DNA from 3 places in the Glutamicibacter sp. TV12E genome. Region 3 is predicted to be linked to each of the others. Evidence: riboswitches for the same ligand, from Rfam matches in the RefSeq annotation. Region 3 holds a riboswitch; each other region holds the start of a gene.
The links. Region 3 has a riboswitch for S-adenosylmethionine ahead of ACT7DV_RS04080 (acyl-CoA dehydrogenase family protein). Riboswitches for the same ligand answer to the same signal wherever they lie in the genome.
Positions count from the first base shown of each region.

Region 1 (7,534 bases), 400 kb from region 3:
TTCGGCAGCTGGACTTGGAGGTGGTGTTGGCGTGGAGCATCCGGCGAGGAACACTGCGCCGAGCAGCAGGCAAGCGTCTCGGATGTGCTTCATCGAGCGGCTAAGCGTGCGCCGGCTGGTGGCGCGTCGGGCGATACGTCAGTTCCTGGATCCGGCCGTCCAAAAGCTTTGAATCGACAAGTTCCAGGTCATAGTCGTCGACCCCGCCGAGTACCGGAGCAGAGCCGCTATGCCCGGTCAGCACCGGGAAGATGCTCACCTGGATGAAGTCCACTAGACCTGCCGCCAGCAGCGAATGGTTCATGGCCAGGGAACCGTGAGAGCGCAGCGGCACATCTGAGGTTTTCTTGAGTTGGGCTACGACTTCCAAGGCATCAGCGCGCTCCAGCGTGGCATTAGGCCAAGACAGCGGCTCTTCCAAGGTGGTGGAGATGACAGTGGCGGGCTTGTCGTGCAAAGCCACGCCCCACGCGTCTTCAACCTCGGGATTCATCTCGATTTCTGCCCAGAAGAGACTAAATAAGCGGAAGGTGTTTGCTCCGAAAACCATGCGGCATTCGGGAGTGTAGAGCCCGAGGCGATGGGCCAACAGCTCTGGCCCCTGTTTTCCCCAGTAGCCACCCCAATCGCTGCCTGCACTGCCGAAGCCATCAAGGCTGCTGAACACGTCAAAGGTATAGGTGGCACTCATGGCAAGCCTCCGAAGCTGATCCGCTAGGTGCCACCTAGGATACGCTCAGGCGCCGGGCATATCTACGTTTTGGGTGCGCAATTGTCCGCGCGAGAGTTCCTTTCCGCTGGCCTCATCGGTGATGACGACTTCCCACAACTGCTGGGTCTTGCCTTGGAACAGCGCCTTGGCCTCAACCTGCACGCGCGCACCGGTGGAGGGACGCAGGAAGTCGGTGGCATTGTGCACGCCCACAGCAAATTGATTGCGCTCTGAGACCGCGTAGCTGGCGCCAACGCTGCCGGCGCTTTCAATCATGGAGGCATAGACACCTCCATGAACGACGCCCCACGGGGTGTGGTGCTCTTCATTGAGGTCGGCATGGCCTCGCACGGAAGTGGCGGTGATGTCATCAAAGACCAGGCCAATGCTGTCAGTGAAGCGGCTGGTCTTGTCGGGGATTCGCTGTTCTGGGGAACTCACGGGTGGCTCCAAAAGTGTTGGGGCGCGATGCGCCTGTTCGAGCGGTGGGGATTGCAGTTCAATTATTCGCACTTTACCTGTTGAAGTGCGCGGCAATCCTTCCGGGATGATCCCTGGTGGCGGATCTTCACATTCGGTGTGCGCCATGGCGAACCTTGGCGCCGATTTTCCTGGAAGCGCAGATGCCGGAAAATATTTAGCCCTGCCATAAGTTAATGCGTTACGACGAAGATCACACCCTCGCGGCCCACTGAAGTGCCACTGTGGGCCGAATTGGTGAATAAAGGACTGTTTTGTGACCTTAAAACTGAGCCACTGTCGAATATTTTGTTGAATATTGCGATTTGAGAAGTGAATTGTTTGACGGTGCTTCGTCATGGGCCATATTGTTTTAAGCAGAATCAAGAGCATCAGCTAAAAGCCCTGGCTTGCTGATCGGCAACCCTCTCAACGGTAGTGGGGTGCTCCAGGTGAGGATTCGGTTTTGCGCCAAATGGTGTCAGAACAAGTACCGCGCACGGCGTGAAACCTCAGTGGCAACCGGATTCGGATCAACTCGAACCGCTGTTCCCGCTGGGTCTGACGCGGTGGGCAAGAACCGAAGGAATCGAGCCATGTCATTGAATCGTGAACTTGACCCGCTAACCCTACGCAAGGTTTTCGCTCAACATCCCTCAGGCGTGGCCGCTCTGTGCGCAGAAGTGGACGGCGTAAAAACCGGCATTGTTGCATCCTCATTCACTGTGGGGGTTTCGCTGGAGCCCGCATTGGTGATGTTCGCAGTCCAGAAGACCTCCAACACTTGGCCGAAACTGCGCGAGGCCAGCTACATTGGTGTTTCGGTACTCAGCGATCTTAATGGAGGGGTCTGCACGCAGATCGCTTCGAAGAAGGGCGATCGGTTCCTCGGCGTGGACACCGTGGTTTCTGAGCAGGGCGCTCTGTTTATTGAAGAGTCCACCCTCTGGCTGGAAACGTCGATTTACAATGAAGTCGAAGCTGGTGACCACTGGGTTGTGCTTTTGGAGGTGCATGGGCATCACACATCACAGCACTCGCCGCAGATCTTCCATGATTCCCGATTTCATTCAATCCCAGTTCCTGAGCTCGTCTAGATCTTCTGAGTGGTAGTTTCCCGAAGGCTCGGCGCGGATTTCCTGATGGTGATCTGCACCGGGCCTTGTCGGGTTTCGGGACGCGTTGAACGCCAGGCAAATAGTTATCCACGGTGTGTATGGCGGCCGCTTCGCGAAAATGTGGACTATTGGCCATAATCTGCCGAGTTGGCCGTTATAAGAGACGGTGACTAAGCCTTTTGCGATTCTATGAATATCCACATGGTTATCCACATGACTGTGGGCAAGATGTGCAGAACTGTGTGAAAACCGCGATAATCCCTGTATTGCGGGCGTTTTTGGGTGTTGATAACTACTGTGAACATATCGCTACCTTCAATAAAACATTTCCCTGTCCACAGATGTGAAAACAGAAAACACCTAGTCAATCACTATTACTGTTGGGTACTTGACAATAATCCACAGGGTTCTCCCCAGACAGTGAACAGGCTAGTCCACAGCTGATGGTATGTTATGCACAGGACCTGTGGATAATGGAGTTTACGTGGGTAGACATCGGCCCTACTGTTGGCTTTGGGGCAGAAATATCCACAGACGTAATCCATTGAACAGTTGGCATCAACTAGCAGGTTGGAACGTTGCCATCTGGCAAGGAAGATTTTTCTCCCTGGGGTCAATAGGGGATGGAAGTGTCTGCAATGAGTGCTGAGCCGGTCTACGAAGGACGAGAATCCGACGCAGGGCGCAAGCCGCCACAGGATGTCGAAGCCGAGATGTCCGTGCTCGGTGGCATGATGCTATCCAAGGACGCCATCGCCGACGTCGTTGAGGCGCTGCGAGGAACCGACTTCTACCGTCCGGCTCACGAATCCATCTACGAAGCCATTATCGATTTGTACGGCCGAGGTGAACCTGCCGATGCTGTGACCGTGGCCGACTTGCTGACCAAGCGCGGCGAAATTTCCCGTGTGGGTGGCGCTGCCTACCTTCACAACCTCATTCAGCAGGTGCCCACCGCCGCTAACGCCGGCTACTATGCAGAAATCGTGCGCGAGCGCGCCGTCTTGCGCCGCCTGGTGGACGCCGGAACCCGCATCGTCCAGATGGGCTACTCGCCCGATGGAGAAGTCGATGCCATCGTCAATGAAGCGCAAGCCGAGGTCTACAAGGTTGCGGAAAACCGCAGCAGCGAAGACTACGTACGCCTCTCGGACATCATCGAAGGCACCGTAGACGAAATCGAAAACGCCGCGAACGCCGGCGACGGCATCACCGGCGTGCCCACCGGGTTCTACGAATTCGACGAGCTGACCCAGGGCCTGAAGGGCGGCCAGATGATCATCATCGCGGCCCGTCCTGCAGTGGGTAAGTCGACTTTCGCACTGGACTTCGCCCGGTCCGCCGCCATCAAGAACAACATGGCCACCGTCTTCTTCTCCCTGGAAATGGGCCGCAATGAAATTGCGATGCGCCTGCTTTCGGCAGAAGCCTCCATCCAGCTCCAGGACCTGCGCAAGGGTTCGGTGGAAGATGCACAATGGACGAAGATTGCCACCACCATGGGCCGGTTGAATGAAGCGCCGCTGTTCATCGACGATTCGCCGAATATGTCCATGATGGAAATCCGCGCCAAGTGCCGCCGCCTGAAGCAGCGCAACGAGCTGCGCATGATCATCCTCGACTACCTGCAGCTGATGAGTTCGGGCAAGCGCGTGGAATCACGCCAGCAGGAAGTTTCCGAATTCTCGCGTAACCTCAAGTTGCTGGCCAAGGAACTCGATGTTCCGTTGATCGCGCTGTCGCAGCTGAACCGTGGATCCGAACAGCGAACCGATAAGCGGCCTATGGTTTCGGACCTTCGTGAATCCGGTTCCATTGAGCAGGACGCCGATATGGTGATCTTGCTGCACCGTGATGATGTGTATGACAAGGAAAACCGTCCAGGCGAGGCCGACGTGATCATCGCCAAGCACCGTGCCGGTCCTACCAAAACCATCACCGTGGCATTCCAAGGCCACTACTCGCGCTTCAGCAATATGTCCTCTGAGGGTTAATCCCAGTCAGAACCAACATGGCAGCTACTAAGCCAGCGACTTGCTGGCTATAGTGGGTGCCATGTTCGCTTCTTTGCAGGCCTTGCTTTGGGGCACGGTAGCCGGCTCGGCGCTGTTGCTGGGATCTGGCGCTGCCTGGTGGCTGAAAATTCCGAAGGTCTGGGTTTGCGCGATCATGGCCTTAGGCGCAGGAGTGCTGGTCAGTGCACTGAGCTTTGAGCTTGTACTCGAGGCCTTCGAAACTGGCGGGCTTCTGGCAACGGCGGCCGGTGTGCTGGTGGGAGCCGCGCTGTATTTCTCGGCCAATAGGGTACTGGCCTGGCGCACCGCAAGGCGTCAAAAAGCCTCGGGCAGCGCTCAGGGCGGCGAACCTGCGGGCACCGCTTTGGCAGTGGGAGCCTTGATCGACGGCATTCCCGAATCCGTGGCACTGGGTCTGAGCGTTGTGGCTAGCTCGAGCATCAACCCCGCCATGCTCATTGCCATTTTCATTTCCAACATTCCCGAAGGGTTGGCCAGCACGGCTCAAATGAAGAGCGCCGGCCGCAAAGGTTCGTCTATTGCCCTTCTGTGGGGTTCCATCGCGATTTCTTGTGGGCTGGCTGCCTTTGTCGGGGCACTGGCCATGCAATCCATGCCTGAAGAAGCCTTGGCCTTCGCCACGGCAGTTGCCGCAGGCGGAATCCTGACCATGATTGCCGACTCGATGATTCCCGAAGCCTATTCTGTTGAACATGATTACACCGGGCTGCTGGTCACCGGTGGCTTCCTGTCGGCATTCGCCCTGCATGTTCTGGGCGGCTAGCAGAAAACTGGCATGATTAGGGCATGCCCCTAAGACGTAGTAGCCACAACCCTGCGCCAGCTACAGAAACCATTTACGCACCGCAATTCTTGGCCACCACCATGGGCATGTTTGTTCTGGTGTTCCTTGTTGCCTTTGAATCCATGGCCGTCACCACCGTGATGCCGATGGTCAGCGAACTGCTCAACGGCGAACGCTATTTTGCGCTGGCCTTTGCCGCCCCGATTGCCAGTGGCATGCTCGGCATGGTTGCCGCCGGTGAAGTCACCGACCGCTGGGGACCAAAGCATCCCCTGTTTATTAGCGTCGCGATTTTCTGCGTGGGCTTGCTGATCTGCGGTTCTGCAGCGAATATGCCCATGCTTATCGGCGGGCGCATCTTGCAAGGCGTCGGAGGCGGTGCCATCACCGTGGCAATCTACGTGCTCATTGCCCGTGCCTATCCAGGCCAGCTGCATTCAAAAATCTTTGCGCTCTTTGCCACCGCGTGGGTGCTGCCAGCGATGGTTGGCCCATGGCTGGCCGGCCTGATGGCGGTGCACCTCGGCTGGCGCTGGGTCTTTTCCGGCGTGGCCGTCTTGGTGATCGTCGCCTTCTGCGCAATGGTTCCGGTGCTCAAATCCCTGGATTCCGAACGCAACCAGGAACTCGGTCCGGTATCGGTGAAGCGCCTGGCGCTTGCCGGGCTGACGGGGCTTGCCGTGATCTCCATGAATCTGCTGGGCAATTCGAACAGCCGCTGGTCGCTGGCCGGATTAGCGCTGGCGCTGGTGGTTGCATTGGTGGCGATTCGCCCGCTGCTACCGCGTGGGACGTTCCTGGCGCGCCGCGGACTGCCTGCCACCATCACCACCAGGATCTTCATTACCGGCGCCTTCTTCGGTGTGGAGGTTTATCTGCCCTATCTGCTTCGCGAGGACTACCAGCTCGCTCCGGACCGGGCCGGTTTGATCCTGACAGCCTCGGCCCTGTGCTGGTCGATGGGTTCATGGCTCCAGGGAAGGCTGGGGGAGAAGGTCGCTTCCTCAACCTGCATCACCGTGGGCGCAGTGGCCGGGAGCGTGGCCATAGCCACCGCATTGGCCACCGCGCTCTTCCACCCGCCGGTGCTCGTACTGGTGTGCGGCTGGGCGGTCGGGGGCTTTGGCATGGGGATGATTTTCCCCCGCCAAAACGTCAACATGCTGGCACTGTCCACCAAGGAAGAACAGGGCTTCAACTCCTCGGCGATGTCCGTGGCGGACTCGCTGGGCAATGCCGGGGCCACAGCCATCGGCGGCGTCATCTTTGCGCTGGCCGCTGCCGGCACGGGCTTCGTTGCGGTCTTCAGCTTCAGCCTGGTTCTGGTCCTGGTTCTGATCGCCATTTCGCCACGCACCAAGGGTTCCCCGGGCCTGGCAGCGCGCTAGCCGCGCGGCAAGATCTCCAAGTGCGCCCTGATTGGCTTCACTAGATGCTGGTCGTACTCGCTGTGCTTGGCCACATAGCCCTTGACATAGGGGCAGACCGCCACGATTTTCGCTCCGCTGGCGATGGTGTTCTGCAGCGCGAATTTCACCAGGACGCTGGCTAGTCCCTGTCCGGCGTAGTCCTCATCCACGGTGGTGTGGAAGAAGATCCGCTCGGTTCCTTCGGCTCCATCAAAGTCCCGGTAGTGTGCCGCGCCGATGATCTTGCCGTTATCGTCAAGGGCGAAGCGCTGGCGCTCGGGAAGGAAGACTGGCTGGATCTCACTCATGTTTGGTGTCCTTTTGGTCAGGAGGGGTTCACGCGCGGACGCAGGCGAACGGTGGGAAGTGCTGGGGCGGGCAGGGCCGCCGGGGTGCCGGGCGGGAACGGGCCGAAGCGATCCTCCGACGCGTCTCCTGGTTCTGCTCCGATCTCGGCTTGCCACTGCGCGCGGAAGGCGAGGACTTCCTCGTGGGTGCGGCCCACAAAGTTCCACCACATTAAGATGTCTTCCTTCAATGGTTCTCCGCCGATGAGCAAGGCCAGCACCGGTTCGTCACCGGAAGCCAGGCGCAGGGTGGTGGAACCAGCGCGCACGAACCCGAGATCGCGTGGGGCCAGCTGGTGCCCGTTGAGCTGCAGCGCGCCCGAATCCAGGAGGATTCCGTGCTCATGATGCTCCGGGACCAGGATCTCAATCTGGGTGTTCGGTTCCAGGCGCAGTTCAGCGCCGCCCAACTCCGAGTGGGTCACGATCGGAGAGGCGGAGCGCTGCCCGGAGATTTCGTAGCTGCCCATGAAAACTGACATGGACCAGCCTGGCCCAGAGAGCGATTCTGGCCGATAATTTTCAAAGGTGTGCTCCATGTCCCGGGCGTGCTCGGGCAAAGCAGTCCACAGCTGGGCTCCGTGCAGAATGGTGGTGCCATCGGTGAGGATTTCGGAGTGGCTAATGCCGTGCCCAGCGGTCATGAGGTTGACCTCGCCTGGGCGCACG
Region 1 is NZ_JBQVVF010000001.1:1,296,361-1,303,894, forward strand. It holds gene ACT7DV_RS06050 (PQQ-dependent sugar dehydrogenase) at 1-93, opposite strand, end outside; gene ACT7DV_RS06055 (dihydrofolate reductase family protein) at 101-691, opposite strand; gene ACT7DV_RS06060 (PaaI family thioesterase) at 737-1,153, opposite strand; SAM riboswitch class IV at 1,553-1,670, shown strand; gene ACT7DV_RS06065 (flavin reductase family protein) at 1,768-2,268, shown strand; gene dnaB (replicative DNA helicase) at 2,928-4,283, shown strand; gene ACT7DV_RS06075 (ZIP family metal transporter) at 4,345-5,088, shown strand; gene ACT7DV_RS06080 (MFS transporter) at 5,112-6,497, shown strand; gene ACT7DV_RS06085 (GNAT family N-acetyltransferase) at 6,494-6,826, opposite strand; gene ACT7DV_RS06090 (pirin family protein) at 6,844-7,534, opposite strand, start outside.
Region 1: another riboswitch for S-adenosylmethionine. It lies ahead of ACT7DV_RS06065 (flavin reductase family protein); the one in region 3 lies ahead of ACT7DV_RS04080 (acyl-CoA dehydrogenase family protein).

Region 2 (7,534 bases), 290 kb from region 3:
GGCCCAGTCCTTGGACTGGGAGCCACTGCTCATCGGAATCAGCATGGGCGTTTCCGCAGTGCTCTTTGGCGTGGTTTACCACTTCACGCATTAGTCGCTGACGGTTCTGGATAAGGCTGTGGCCCCGGACGCTGGCAATTGCCAACGCTCCGAGGCCACCATATTTTTGCCTGCAATCGGCACTGCCTCTTACAGGTGCGTTGGAGCGAACATCTTGAGCAGGGTTTTGACCACGATGACATTCGGCCCTTGCCCGGCCAGCGCCTCCTTCAGCGCGTCGCCGATCTGCTCGACGGCCACCTCGCGGGCAGGAACGCCAAAGGATTGGGCCAGCGCCACAAAATCTGGCCGCGCCAGTTCGGTGGCCGTCGCCTTGCCAAAGGCGCCTTCCATATATTCGCGCAGGATGCCGTAGCCGCCGTCGTCAACGATCAGCCAGGTCACCGGAGCCTGATGCTGCTTGGCGGTAGCCAGCTCGGCGATCGAATACATCGATGAGCCATCGCCGCTCACCGCGAGCACTCGTTGGCCGGTGCCGATGGCCCCGCCAATGGCCGAGGGGAAGCCGAAGCCCAGGCCGCCGGCACCCTGTGCCGAGTGGAACTGGCCTTCCTTGGCGTCCCAGCAGCTCCAGCCCCAATAGGCCGCGATGGTCATATCCCAGAAGGTCTGCATCCGGGCCGGAACCGCTGCACGGATATCAGCCATGAACTTTCGCTCCTTGGCCAAATCCTGCCCGTCAAGACGAGCCTGGATCTTCTCGAGGGTCTGCGCCACCACCTGCACTGGGCTCTGGCCATGCCAGGAGGCCCGCGAGGCGAACCCGGCGGCGTGCAACTGACGATCGAGGAATTTCAAGGCTTCGCGGGCATCGGCGCGGATTCCCAGCGCCGGGGTATTGGATTCCAGCACTCGCGGCTCGGCATCGATCTGGATCATCTTGCCGCGCGGTTCCAGGGTGAAGTAATTGCTGGTCACTTCCCCCAGGGCCGAGCCGATGACCAGCAAGACGTCTGCATCTTCCATGATCTGCGTGGCATGGCGATCCTCAACCCACGACTGCAAGGACAATTCATGATTCCAGGGGAACGCTCCATTGCCGCCGGGGCTGGAGAGCACCGGCGCCTGCAGGGTTTCGGCCACCGCAAGCAATTCGGCCTGGCCACCGGCACGACGCACCCCACCACCGGCGATAATCGCCGGGCGGTCGGCGAGGGAAAGCCAGTTGACCGCTTCGCGGATCAATTCCTCGCGCGGCGGGTGCTCATAGGCTTCGGCCAAGGCATCCTGCACCGGCGGGACCATCACCTGGGCCAAGAGCACATCCTGCGGGACTTCCACCCAGACCGGGCCCATGGGCACGGTGATGGCGCGCGCCCAGGCGTCCTGGATGGCCGAGGGAATGCCCGAGGCATGGTGCACGGTCTGCTGGAATTTGGTGACGTTGGCCGCCGAGGCCTTCTGGTCATCGAGCTGGTGCAGCATGCCCTTGCGGCGTGCGCCCAGGCCGTCGAGCGGAATCTGGCTGGCGATGACGACCATGGGCACGCCGGTGGCGTAGGCTTCCTGCAGCCCGGCCAGCGAGGTCAGCGCTCCGGGACCGGTGGACAGGAAGAGCACGCCCACCTCTCCGGTGGCGCGGGAGTAGCCGTCGGCCGCGAAGGCGGAGTTGTTTTCCACGCGCGAGGAGACAAACTCCAAGGTGGAACGCGAGAGCGCGTCGAACAGCCCCAAGGCGTGCTGTCCGGGAATGCCGAACACGGTTTTGGCGCCCAGCGCGGTGAGGGTCTCAATGACCAGGTCGCCGCCGTTGCGTTGGGGCTGTTCGCTCATTACTTGTTCAGCCCCTGGTTAGCCCGGAAGTCGCTGATCAGGCTGATCAGGTCGTAGGTGACATGGCTGGCAGCCACGCCGGTCAGTTCCGCGTGGTCGTAGGCCGGAGCGACCTCGACGATGTCGGCGCCCACGATGTTCAGCCCGCGCAGGCCGCGCAGGATCTCGAGCAGTTCGCGGCTGGTGATGCCGCCGGCCTCGGGGGTGCCGGTGCCCGGGGCGTGGGCCGGATCCAGCACGTCGATGTCCACCGAGATGTACAGCGGGCGGTTGCCAATGCGATCGCGCAGCTTGTCGACGATCTCGCGCACGCCCTGGTAGTACACATCCGAGCTGGTTACGATGCCGAAGCCGAAGCGCTTGTCGTCTTCCAGGTCCTTCTTGCCGTACAGCGGGCCGCGGGTTCCCACGTGGCAAATGGCTTCGGTGTCCAGGATGCCCTCCTCCACCGCGCGGCGGAAGGGGGTGCCGTGGGTGTATTCGGCGCCGAAGTAGGTGTCCCAGGTGTCCAGGTGGGCGTCGAAGTGCAGCATGGCTACCGGTGCGCCGGCACGCTGGGAGGCGGCGCGCAGCAGCGGCAGGGCGATGGTGTGGTCGCCGCCGATGGTGACCAGGCTCGAACCGTCCGCGGTCAGCTCCAGTGCCTCGTCCTGGATGGTTTCAATGGCTTCGTTGATGTTGAACGGGTTCACCGCGAGGTCGCCGGCGTCCACCACCTGGCTCTGCGCGAACGGCGAGGTGTCGGTGGCAGGGTTGTACGGGCGGATCAGGCGCGAGGATTCGCGCACGTGGTTGGCGCCGAAGCGCGCCCCGGGCCGGTAGGAGACACCGGTGTCAAAAGGCACGCCGATGATCTTGATGTCCGCGTTCTGCACCTGGTCCAGGCGTGGCAGGCGGGCGTAGGTTCCAGCGCCGGCGTAGCGCGGAATCATTGCAGCATTGATCGGCCCCAGATTGCCGTTTTCCTCGATGCGGACTTCTTTCATGTTCTTGCCCTCCTGGCACTATCCAGCAACTACCATAGTTGCCTAATATGAAACTTCAGTTTCCTATTATGCTATTTTGTTGGCGCGGTCACGTCAAGGCTTAAACCATGGAACTGGGAGATGGGGCGTGCAAAATGGCGGAATGCCGCCGGCAGGGCATTCAGGGCAGGGTTCTGCACTGCGGCTATTGGCAAGCTGGCCCACCCGGGCAAGAGCAGCTTGAGTGTTGGCCCCGGGGCCCGGTGCAAGATAGGGAGCTAGACCACTGGACCAGCTGGCTGGCGCAGCGGCATGGTCGCCGGGACCCTAGGCGTCGCGGAAGTCCTTTTTGCTGGCATTGACCAGCGAACGATCGATTTCATGGATCGCCACGCAGAATCCGGCGGACAGGATCAGTGACTTGAGCATGAGCTCGGAGAGGTCATCGGCTACGTAGACCAGTTGCAGTGGCCCGACCAGGATCATGAGAATGATGGCCCAGAGGGCGTATAGCCACGAAACGCGCGCCTGCGCCATTTGCGGAAAGCGGGCCCGCCGCCGAATGGTCCGCAGGCCGAGCACCACAATCACCACCGCGATAATGACCGCTCCGATGAAAAAGAAATTGCGCTGCGTGCGGATCCACGTCAGGGTTGTGCCGGCAAGAAGGCCGACAAGCACCGAAGCCCACCAGCTGATGCAGCGAAGCTGATCCCGTGCGCCAGTATCCTCGCTAGTCCTCACGCCACTCCCATCGATCACCGCACTGTGTGCGCACACCGAGCACACCATTTTAGAATACGCGCTCCACAGCACCGCAACGAAAAGGAGCGCTTGAAGCTAGAGGATCAAGGTCCAGGTCACCAGGGCGGCCTCATCGGACTCGTTTTCCCAGCTGTGCGGCTCGCGCCCAGGAAAGCTCATGGTGTCCCCGGCCTGGAGCTCAACACGCTGCTCGGGCAGCACGAGGGTGAATTTTCCGGCGATCACATGGAGCACTTCCAACTCGCAGTCCACCGAATACAACTCGGCTTCGCCAGAGCCCTTGGGAGCGATTTCGGCTCGGATCATCTGCACGCGCTTCTCGCCGCGCGGCGTCACCAGCTGCTCGGTGATCCCCTCCCCGCCCAGCGACACCCGCGGCGCTTCTTCCAGCCGCACCAGCATGGTTTCGGGCACTTCAAATAGCGTGCCCACCTCGATGCCGAGCACCTCGCACAATTTCAGCAGCGTCGAGACCGAGGGGCTGGTGAGATCGCGCTCAACACGCGAGAGGAAGCCCTTGGTCAGCCCAGACAGCTCAGCGACCTGGTCGATGGTCATTCGCTGCCGCTGGCGCACCCCGCGCAACCGCGATCCGATATTGATCGCAGCACCGCTTGATTCCACGGGCAGGGTCTTCATGCTTTCGCTCCATCACTTCGCTTGTTGTGGCACGCCAGCAGCCAAACGGGCGTACCGAAAAGGCTCCGGCGGCAAGTTTACCAATAGTAAACAGAGCATAGCGCGAGTCCTGCAAATATGCCGTGTCCCGCACGTTCCGCGCTCCGGATCCCTGCACGCTGGCTAGACTCTGATCATGGATCACAGCAAGGAACTGCTCCACGAATATCTCTCCGACGCGCGCGAAGCAGTCATCTACAAGGCCCAGGGGCTGAGCGGCCTGCTGGCACGCAAGCCGCTGACGCCCACCGGAACGCACATCCTCGGCGTCGTCCACCACCTGGCCATCACCGAGTACGGGTATTTTGCCCAATGCCTCGGCCGTGCAGTGGATGACCCCTATATCCAAGAGCTTCTGGATGCCGATGATCCGCAGGCCGACTTCCTGCCGCCGGCCCGCTTCAGCGCCAGCGAAATTATCGAGTTATACCGGGAGTCAACTGCCTTCTCGGATGCTGGCATCAGGGCTTTGCCGCTCAGCGCACCGGTTGAAGTGCCCTGGTGGATCCGCCGCCGGCACACCACGCTGGAACATCTCATGGTGCACATGATCGCGGAAACCTCCCGGCACGCCGGCCACCTCGACATCGTGCGCGAACAGCTTGATGGCTTCACCGGCTTGCGCCCCGAAGCGCCCAACCTCCCGGACTATTCCGCAGCGCAATGGGCCCAGCAGTTCGACTCGATCAACCGCCTCGCCATGGGTGATGACCACCGGTAGCCAGGGGGCCAGGTCATATTACGGAACGGGTCTTCATCGCGGGGAGCGCAGGCGGTAGTATCGCAAGTGTTGCTTCACGAGACACGGCGCCAAGCTCCGACTGGCCGTGCACCAACCCCAGATTCATGGGTGGTTCGGATGAGGAAGCGGTCCGTTCACACAATGTGCTCGGGCAAGAACACAGCGAGAGCGCATCACATGGCCTATTCCGTCCTGCCCATCGTCGACCGCCGAACCGGCCAAGTGCAATTCAAGGTCCGAGGACTCTGGCATATTTGCTACGTCGGCGATCCAATTCTGCTGGAACAGCTCCTGGCCCGCTGCGCACGCCGCCCGGTCTTCGATCCGGAAACTTCCGAGCTGCTCCTGGGCGTTGCCGCCGCAGGGGAACTGCAGGGGCGCAACGTCGCTTTTAGCCTTGCCAAATTCCCAACGCTCCATCCCCTTACTAAAATCGGTAGCTGACCCGTTCACCGAGTTTCGCCAAGAAATTCGACCTGCCAAGAGAGCTGTTTTCGTGATGTCGAACCAGTCAGCAACCGAACCTACCCGTGCCCAAGTCCAGCGCTGGCGAAAGTACCTGGCCGATGAAGTCGCCGAAGGCGCCATCTACCGCACCCTGGCCCAGAAGAAATCAGGGCAGGAAAAGCAGATCCTGCTGGGACTTGCCGAAGCCGAAGCGCGGCATGAGGCGCACTGGCGGGCCAAGCTGGGAGAACACGCCAAGCCTGTCCGCCCATCATTGCGCCGCACGATCTTGCGCTTCTTGGCCCGCAATTTCGGCTCGGTCTTCGTGCTGGCCATGGCACAGCGTTCCGAGAGCAATTCGCCGTACCGCGACGACAAGGACGCGACCGCGCAAATGGCCGCCGACGAACAGGTGCATGAAGAAGTAGTCCGCGCGCTGGCCACCGCCGGCCGGGCTCAGCTCTCGGGCAACTTCCGCGCCGCAGTTTTTGGCGCGAATGACGGCTTGGTCTCCAACCTCGCCCTGATCATGGGCATCGGCGCCACCGGGGTATCCTCCACCTTCGTGCTCTTTTCCGGCATCGCCGGGCTCTTGGCCGGAGCGCTATCCATGGCGGCCGGCGAATTCGTCTCCGTGCGTTCCCAGCGCGAGCTTCTCACCGCGTCGCGGCCCACCCAGGTGACGCTGACGGCAGCACCCAACCTCGATTTGGCGTCCAACGAGCTGGTGCTGATCTACAAGGCCCGCGGCATGAGCGATGAAGATGCAGAACACCGCGCCGCAGAACGCATGGGGCTTTTCACCTGTGATTGCAACCCTGCCTTCTCGCTGAACCCCGAGGAACGCGCAGAGGAACTGGAAAGCGAACACGAAGAGCTCGGCTCGGCCACCGGCGCGGCAGCCACTTCCTTCTGCCTCTTCGCTTCCGGCGCCATCATCCCGATCCTGCCCTATATCTTCGGTCTTGGCGGCTTGGCGGCCGTGGCCATCTCCGTGATCCTGGTGGGTATCGCCTTGATGATCACCGGAGCCATCGTCGGCCTGCTCTCCGGAGCCTCGCCGCTCAAGCGCGGCCTGCGCCAGCTGGCCATCGGATGGGGCGCCGCAGCGGTCACCTACTGCCTGGGCCTGCTCTTCGACGTACAGGTCGCCTAGTCCCACACCTCTGGATCGGCCTCCCAGGCATCCAGCGTTGCCGTGGACCACGATCCGTACGTCGGGTTCGGCAGGATGATCCACTCGTCGCCGAACTTCCGCGAGTTCTGCTCCACCAGGCCCCGTTGCTGCTCCAACGGAGTACCGGCGAAATCCTCGTCGAAATCGTGCAGCGTGTCGCCCAGCTGCATCAGCACCTTGTGGCCGCTTTGCACTTCGGCCCGGCGCTCCTGCTTAGGCGGACCCAGAAGCAAGACCTGCTCCTTGCTGGCCTGTGGCAACCCCAGCTGTTTTAGGCTGTCCAGCGTAGCATCCAGATTCTCGGCTCCACGGTCTGAAATGTAGAAGATATCCACGCCCAGCTGGTCTGCGCGGTCCAAGAATTCCTTAGCGCCGTTGATCAGCGAGGGATGCCCCTCCGTTTCCCAGGAGCCCCAGGTATCCCAAGTGGTGTAGTCATGGCATTGCTCCATGTCCCGGGCCAGCAGCGCGGTATTGTCGATGACTGTTTCATCAAGGTCGGTGATTATGGCCAGATCCTGCCCCTTCGGCGCGGACTTGCCCTTGCCGCTGTTGCTCTTGGCACGGGCTTCCTTGACCTTCTGCTCAAGATTCACTGTGGCCATCGCATAGGTCTGTCCCTGCAGCGCCTGGGCTTCTGCGGATTGCTGCTGCCATCGAAGCGCCATTGCATACTGGCTGACAGCGCACGTGCCAGAGGTCTCGGCGGCGGCAGGAGCCTGTGCAGCAGCCGCTGCATAACCTCCGCCCGAGCCGACGGCCAAGGCCGCGGCAATAGCAATAATTTTCCTCATTCTGGCCCCTTTGCGTCCATCCAAGAGCCTGCTGCAAGATTAGGCAGCGGCCGTGCAAGTCAGGCTAGCAAGAAAAGTGACCCAAGTCACCACTGATATATCTGTATTTCATATGTTGAACATCAGACTGAAA
Region 2 is NZ_JBQVVF010000001.1:605,532-613,065, forward strand. It holds gene ACT7DV_RS02705 (hypothetical protein) at 1-94, shown strand, start outside; gene ACT7DV_RS02710 (thiamine pyrophosphate-binding protein) at 190-1,833, opposite strand; gene speB (agmatinase) at 1,833-2,819, opposite strand; gene ACT7DV_RS02720 (hypothetical protein) at 3,126-3,542, opposite strand; gene ACT7DV_RS02725 (helix-turn-helix domain-containing protein) at 3,639-4,202, opposite strand; gene ACT7DV_RS02730 (DinB family protein) at 4,378-4,962, shown strand; SAM riboswitch class IV at 5,035-5,147, shown strand; gene ACT7DV_RS02735 (hypothetical protein) at 5,161-5,427, shown strand; gene ACT7DV_RS02740 (VIT1/CCC1 transporter family protein) at 5,483-6,586, shown strand; gene ACT7DV_RS02745 (5'-nucleotidase, lipoprotein e(P4) family) at 6,583-7,401, opposite strand.
Region 2: another riboswitch for S-adenosylmethionine. It lies ahead of ACT7DV_RS02735 (hypothetical protein); the one in region 3 lies ahead of ACT7DV_RS04080 (acyl-CoA dehydrogenase family protein).

Region 3 (7,534 bases):
TTGAAAAGGTTGGCTCCGGAGTCCTGGTGGTGATCATCGCAATCCTTACCGCATTGTTTGTCGCATCGGCCGTTTCCGGCATCGAGCGCGGCATCCAGTGGCTGTCGAACATCAACATGGTCTTGGCAGTGATCTTGGCGCTGATCGTCTTCATTGGCGGTCCAACGCTATTCATCCTCAACGTCGTCCCGAACGCCGTGGGCGCATTCATTGGCGACCTTCCAGAGATGGCTTCGCGTACCGCGGCTTCCGGCGACGGCACCATGTCCAGCTGGCTGTCCTCCTGGACCGTCTTCTACTGGGCTTGGTGGATCTCATGGAGCCCATTCGTTGGCCTGTTCATCGCCCGCATTTCCCGCGGCCGCACCATCCGCCAGTTTGTCACCGGCGTGTTGCTGGTTCCATCGGCTGTCACCCTGCTGTGGTTCTCCATCTTCGGCGGTGGCGCCATCGGCCTGCAGGAACGCGCGGAGCGAGCAGGCAACACCGGCGAGGCACTGGCCAACATGGTGGATGGGGCTCCGGACATCAACTTCGACCTGATCCTGTTCGATCTGCTTAATGAGCTTCCGCTCTCCGGCTGGATTGCCACGGTGCTGATGATCGTCACGGTCTTGCTGATCGCGATCTTCTTTGTCACCGGCGCCGACTCGGCTTCCATCGTGATGGGCGCCTTGAGCGAGCGCGGGGCCGAGGAGCCGACCAAGAAGTCCGTGGTCTTCTGGGGTGTTGCCACCGGTGCTGTTGCCGCAGTCATGCTGTTGGCGGGTGGCGATCATCCGGCCGAGGCGCTCAACGGCCTGAAGAACATCACGATTGTCTCGGCCTTGCCGTTCGTGATCGTGATGCTGCTGTTGTGCGTCGCACTGTGGAAGGACCTGAGCCGCGATCCGCTGATCCTGCGCGGCAAGGTGGCCCGCACAGTGCTTGAGCAATCGGTGACCCAAGGCGTCGACCGGCACGAGGGCAGCCAGTTCAGCCTGATGACCACCGAGATTCCAATCATCCAGCCGGCCGGGAAGCCGGAAGATGGTGCGGTGGATTCAGCCCAAGTGATAGTTACCGAGGCTGTTGTGGAACCGTCCACGGATTCTTCCGAATCCAAGGATTCCTAGCATCAAATAGTTGAAGCCACGTCCCGCGGGACGTGGCTTCACCTATCTAGAGCGAATTCTCCTTCAGTTGCGCTTTAGCGGCGTGCCCGGCAGATCGCGTTGATTTCGGGAATGCACGGTTCATTCTGCAGGCTGGTGGTATCACCCAGCGTGGTTCCTTCAAATAGCTGAGTGAGCAAGCGGCGCATGATCTTGCCTGAACGGGTTTTGGGAACATCCGGTACCAGCAGCACATCACGCGGCTTGGCAATCGGGCCAATCTGGGTGGCTACCGTGGAACGAAGCTCGGCTATGAATTGTACTTGGCGCGCGGCGAGCTGCTCGTCAGGGTTTTCGCTAATCAGGGACTTGTCCAGGGGCACCACGAAGGCGGTGGCCGCATGCCCGGTCGTCGCATCCGGGGTGGGGCAGACTCCGGCCTCGACGACTCCCGCGTTGGTGACCAGCGCTGACTCGATTTCTATGGTCGATAACCGGTGCCCGGAAATATTGATCACGTCATCGGTGCGGCCCAGGATGAAAATATCCCCGTCCTCGTCAAAACGTGCGCCATCGCCGGCGAGGAACCAGCCTTGCTGGATGTACTTCTCCCAGTAGCTGGTGTAGTAGCGTTCCGGGTTGCCCCACACCGTGCGCGCCATCGACGGGCCGGTACGGGTGATGACGATGTTGCCCTGGGTATTTGGCTCAACCCGCTGTCCCGCAGCGTCAACGATGTCCACCGCAACACCCGGCAGTGCGCGGGCGGCGCAACCTGGCTTGAAGTATTCATCGGTAGGCAGCGGGGAGAGGACCGTTGCCCCTGACTCGGACTGCCACCAGGTATCCACCATCGGAATGCCTGCCGGGGTGTCGCGGCCAATCTGTTCGCGCAGCCACCGCCAGGCCTCCGGGTTAACTGCCTCGCCAACGGTGCCGCCGACGTTGATGGAGGACAGGTCGTAGGATTTCGGAATACCCTCGGGGAACCAACCCATCAACGAGCGGACCAAGGTAGGGGCGGTGTAGTAGCTGGTGACCTTGTAGCGTTCGATGACTTCGAAGTGGCGTCCGGGATGCGGCGCGTTGGGCACGCCTTCATAGATCACCTGGGTGACACCATTGGATAGCGGTCCATAGATCTCATAGGTGTGGGCCGTGACCCATGCCAGGTCCGCGGTGCACCAGTGCACGTCTTTCTCGCGCTGGGACGCATCCGGGTTGGCGAAGAGCATGTTGTAGCTGGCGGCAGCCTGGGTCAGGTAGCCACCGGTGGTGTGCACCAGGCCCTTGGGCTGTCCGGTGGTTCCGGAGGTGTACATGATGAACAGCGGAGTTTCGGAGTCGAAGAACTGCGCCTTATGTTCGATGGGCTGGATGTCGACAACGTCGTGCCACCAGACATCGCGGCCTTCGGTCCACGGGATCTCATCGCCGGTGCGCCGGATGACCAGCACCTTCTCTATTTCATTCTCGCCGGAGACGGCTTCATCGGCATTGTCCTTGACCGGAACCGAAGTGCCTCGGCGGAATTGGCCATCGGTGGTCACCAGCACCTTGGCCTTCGTGTCTTCCACGCGGAACTTCAATGCTTCGGCGGAGAAGCCGCCGAAGACCAGCGAGTGGATGGCTCCGATGCGGGCGCAGGCCAGCGTAATGACGACGGTTTCGATGAGGACCGGCAGGTAGATGACCACGCGGTCGCCCTTGACTACGCCCATGGATTCCAAGGCGTGGGCGGCCTGGCTGATGCGTTCTTGCAGGTTCTTGTAGGTGACGGCCACCCGGTCGCCGGGTTCGCCTTCGAAATACAGTGCGACCTTGTCTCCGCGGCCGGCGGCCACATGCCGGTCGGCGCAGTTCACAGCAGCATTGAGCTTGCCGCCCAGGTACCAGGAGATCTGCGGTCCGCGCTTGGCTTCCGGGTCAGCTGGGAGGATCTGGCTGGTGGTATGCCAACTGGTGTCCCAATCAAGGAGGCGTGCCGCTTCGTCCCAGAATGCCTGGCGTGCTTCCTCCGAGGCAAATGCAGAGGTTGGTGCCGATTCGATGGTCATTACAGAGTATTCCTTGGTGTTTCTATTCGGGGGCTGATTTGGTACTTGATAGTTGGCGCCATCGGGCCCGGGGCTTTTATGGCGCGGCGCTCGGCGATAGCGAGCAGGGCATCGGCAAGTTGACCGAAGAAGGCCAGCTGTCGCTTGTGCCCTGGAGGTTCTTGGCCGAGGCGAATTGCCGGTCTTTGCCCATTGCCCGTTGTGGCTGCGAGCCTGAAAGCGCGGAACGGCGCTGTGCCGTGGTGGCAAATTTGCGCCAGAAATTGACGGGGCCGACATCCAGCACCATGGATGCGGGGGGCCGGGTCTTGCACTCGAGGCTGCGCAAAGCACAGTGCCATGATCATCTCCATCGGTCCTGGCGGTAGCACCGGCCTTTGGGATGTGTCCTCCATAGGTGGTTGCTGCGGCGTCACTGAGCCAGATCTCTCGGCCGCCCGGGATGGTTACACGTCTATTACAGGGTTTCGAAGGAATTGAATGCAAATCTTGCGTAACATGAAAAATCTTCGATAACTGCACCACATGCGCGGGATATTTCGTAATTTATTTCATTGAATGCCCGTTTGATCGATAATGGGCGAATATGGGCAATTCATCTTCGGCATGATGCACCATTAGCTGTTCAACCTGCCGGTCATCCCGGAGCCTCCCAAGGTCGAAATGTGACTTCGCGGCTTGGAAGCACCGGTTTGTTACGGCTACAAATGAATGACAACCCATCCAGAGCGGCTGAGAGATCTGGCTCGACGACGCCGCAGCAACCACCCGAAGAGCGGGACGGTGCTACCGCCAGGACCGATGGAAAGAATTGAGGACTTCTAATGTCATTTGGCGAGTCGCCGAACACCAGCGGTTTGGACTTCAACCAGCTCAGCGATCCTTCGCAGGCGAGCGCCATGGGGCTAGACGACTTCGAGGAGCAGCTTCCCACCCGGCAACTGCTCAAGGTCACTCCCGGCCCCGGCGCAGATGAGCAATACGACCGGCTGGCTGAAATCTTCCGCCCGGTCTTCGCGCAAATCGCCAGCACCGCCAAGGACCGCGATCGCAACCGCGTCCTGCCCTTTGAACAGGTGGGCCTGCTCAACCGTGAACGCTTCGGCGCACTGCGCATCCCCGTGGCCCAGGGCGGGTACGGCGCGCGCCTGGTTGACGTATTCCGCTTGCTCATCGAGCTTTCTGAAGCCGACTCGCATGTCGGCCAGCTGTGGCGCGCGCATATCGCCTTCGTGGAAAACGTGCTGCTCCTTGAGGATCAAGAGCTGCGCAGCAAGTGGATCGGGCGCATCGCAGCCGGCCAGATCGTCGGCAATGCCTATACTGAACGCGGCGGCAACGCCCTGGGCTCCTTGAACACCAAGGCCAGCCAAGTCGATGGCCGCTGGCTGGTGGACGGTGAAAAGTACTACTGCACAGGCACCATTTTTGCCGACTGGACCACTGTGGCCGTGGCGCATCCCGAACTGTCCGGGCGGCAGATCGCGGTGGTTTCCACGCAGCACAGCGGCGTCAAGATCCTCGATGACTGGGATGGCTTCGGCCAGGGACTCACCGGCACCGGCACCACGGAATTCCACCAGGTTCCGGTGGACTCGTTCATGCCGCAGCAGAGCAACGACTCCGAAGCGGCGATCTTCCAGCTGGTGCTCATGGCCGTGCAAGCAGGTATCGCCCGGGCGGCCTTGAATGACCTGCGCCTATCGGTGCAGAATCGCACCCGCATCTTCACCACAGGCACCGGTGTTCCGGTCCACCGCGAGCCGCAGGTCCTGCAACTGGTCGGCGAAGTCTCCGCGGAGTCCTTCGCCGCGGACTCGGTGGTGATCGGTGCCGTCCTTGAAGTCGAGGCAGCCCTGGTAGACCCGGGATTGAATGACGAAGAACGCTATGCGGTTTGCGAGCTGGCCGCCAACCGGGCGCAAACCATCGTCCAGCCGCTGGTCATCGGTGCCACCAGCAAGCTCTTCGACGGGCTGGGCGCCTCTTCGACCAGCGTCATCTGCAACCTGGATCGCCACTGGCGCAATGCCCGGACCATCGCCACCCACAACCCGGCCATTTACAAGGCACGCATTGTGGGGGACTACGAGATCAATGCGGTCCAGCCGCAACGCCTCTCGGTCACTGGCGAGGACAGCAACCATAGAGCCTATGGCGCCTGAACGCCGACTAATTAACTTCACTACCCAACCATGGCAAGGGGAACATCAATGAGCCAGCAGCGCGAAATTCTCTTCAATGCATTCGACATGAACTGCGTCGTGCACCAGTCGCCGGGCCTGTGGCGCCACCCGGATGACAAGGCCTCGACCTACAACACCATCGGCTACTGGACCCACCTGGCCAAGGTATTGGAAAAGGGCAAGTTCGACGGCCTGTTCATCGCCGATGTGCTGGGCACCTACGATGTTTTCAACGGCACCAATGAGTCCCCGCTGCGCTCCGGCGCCCAGGCACCGGTCAATGACCCGATGATGCTGGTCTCCGCCATGGCCGCGGTCACCGAGAACCTCGGTTTCGGCGTCACCGCGGGCACCGCCTACGAGCACCCTTATGCTTTCGCCCGCCGCCTGGCCACCCTGGACCACTTGACCAACGGCCGAGTCGGCTGGAATGTGGTGACCGGCTACCTGCCATCAGCTGCCCGGAACATGGGGCAGGAGGACCAGATGGAGCACGACGAGCGCTACAACCACGCCGACGAGTACCTCGAGGTCGTCTACAAGCTGCTCGAAGGCTCGTGGGAAGACGACGCCGTGCAGAACAACAAGGAAACCGGGATCTACACGGATCCGTCCAAGGTGCACAGCATCGATCACGAAGGCAAGTATTTCAAGGTGCCTGGCATTGCCATCACCGAGCCATCCACCCAGCGCACTCCGGTGATTTATCAGGCCGGCGCTTCTTCGCGCGGGATCAAGTTCGCCTCGGAAAACGCTGAAGCGGTATTTGTCACCAGCCCGACCCGGGAAATCCTCAAGGCCACCGTCACCAAGATCCGCGATGCCGCCGAGGCTGCTGGCCGTGACCGCTACGATGTGAAGATCTTCGCGATGCAGACCATCATCACCGATGAGACTTCCGAGAAGGCCCAAGCCAAGTACGAGGACTACAAGTCCTATGCGGACGTTGAAGGTGCCCAGGTGCTGATCTCCGGCTGGATGGGCGTGGACTTGTCCGAGCTGGATCCCGATGAGCCACTGGGATCCAACGTGAAATCCAACGCCATCCAGTCATCCGTGGAAACCTTCCAAAAGGCCAGCGGTGACGATGGCAACCCATGGACTATCCGGCAGCTGGCCGAATGGGTGGGCGTGGGCGGCTTCGGCCCGATCACCGTCGGTTCCGGCGCCGAGGTTGCCCAGAAGCTCATCGACTGGGTTGACTACACCGATGTTGACGGCTTCAACCTGGCGTACGCTGTCACCCCAGCGACCTTCGAGGACGTTGTCGAGTACGTTGTTCCTGAGCTGCAGGCTCGCGGCGCGTACAAGACCGAATACACTGAAGGCTCGCTGCGCAACAAGCTCTTTGGCGCCGGCGACAGGGTGAAAGAGACCCATCGCGCCGCCAAGTACAAGATCGCTAATCGTCTTCCAATCCAGGGCTAGATGCCCTGCCTCAGGCCGCGGCCTCAAAGTAGTATCGGCTCCGTCCACCCAGGCAGGTGAACGGAGCCGATGCTGCTTCCATAGCCTACTTGGCGGGATTCACCACCATGGCAGATCCTCCGCCACGCCGCACCGGTTCAGCGGCTGCCGTTAGCGTTCCATCCTCATTGAGCTGAACCGCTTCCACCGCGCCGATCTCTGCCTGAGGGGTGAAGGAGTCCCCGGCCGGGGTGAGCTTATGCCCGAAGGCCTCCATGGCCGAGCCGTACTGGGCGATGAATTCCGGTTCTGCGGTCACCGCAGCGGTATTGCGCTGCGAGGCCCGCGGTGCGGCGATGGCTTCGCTGATATCCATGCCCAGGTCGTAGCGGTTGAGCAGCGTCTGCAGCACCGTGGTGATGATGGTTGAACCACCAGGGGAACCGATGGCCATCACCGGCTCGCCGTCACGCAGCACGATGGTTGGAGCCATCGAGGAGCGCGGGCGCTTGCCCGGCTCCAGGCGGTTTGGATCTTCCGGGTCATAGACCGTGGAGAAGTCCGTGAGCTCATTGTTCAGCAGGAAGCCACGCCCCGGCACCACCATGCCCGACCCTCCGGTCTGCTCGATGGTCAGCGTGTAGGACACGAGGTTGCCCCAGCGATCCACCACCGACAGGTGGGTGGTGGAGATGTTCTCGGTGTCATGCTCAACGGCCGGCTCAGCGGCAGCTGCCGGGCATTGGCCATCAAAATTCTCGATATCGCCCGGGGCCACTGGCTTGGCGGC
Region 3 is NZ_JBQVVF010000001.1:894,072-901,605, reverse strand. It holds gene ACT7DV_RS04095 (BCCT family transporter) at 1-1,115, shown strand, start outside; partial or broken gene acs (acetate--CoA ligase) at 1,190-3,175, opposite strand; gene ACT7DV_RS04085 (hypothetical protein) at 3,228-3,479, opposite strand; SAM riboswitch class I at 3,498-3,600, opposite strand; SAM riboswitch class I at 3,868-3,959, shown strand; gene ACT7DV_RS04080 (acyl-CoA dehydrogenase family protein) at 3,976-5,316, shown strand; gene ACT7DV_RS04075 (LLM class flavin-dependent oxidoreductase) at 5,365-6,765, shown strand; gene ggt (gamma-glutamyltransferase) at 6,851-7,534, opposite strand, start outside.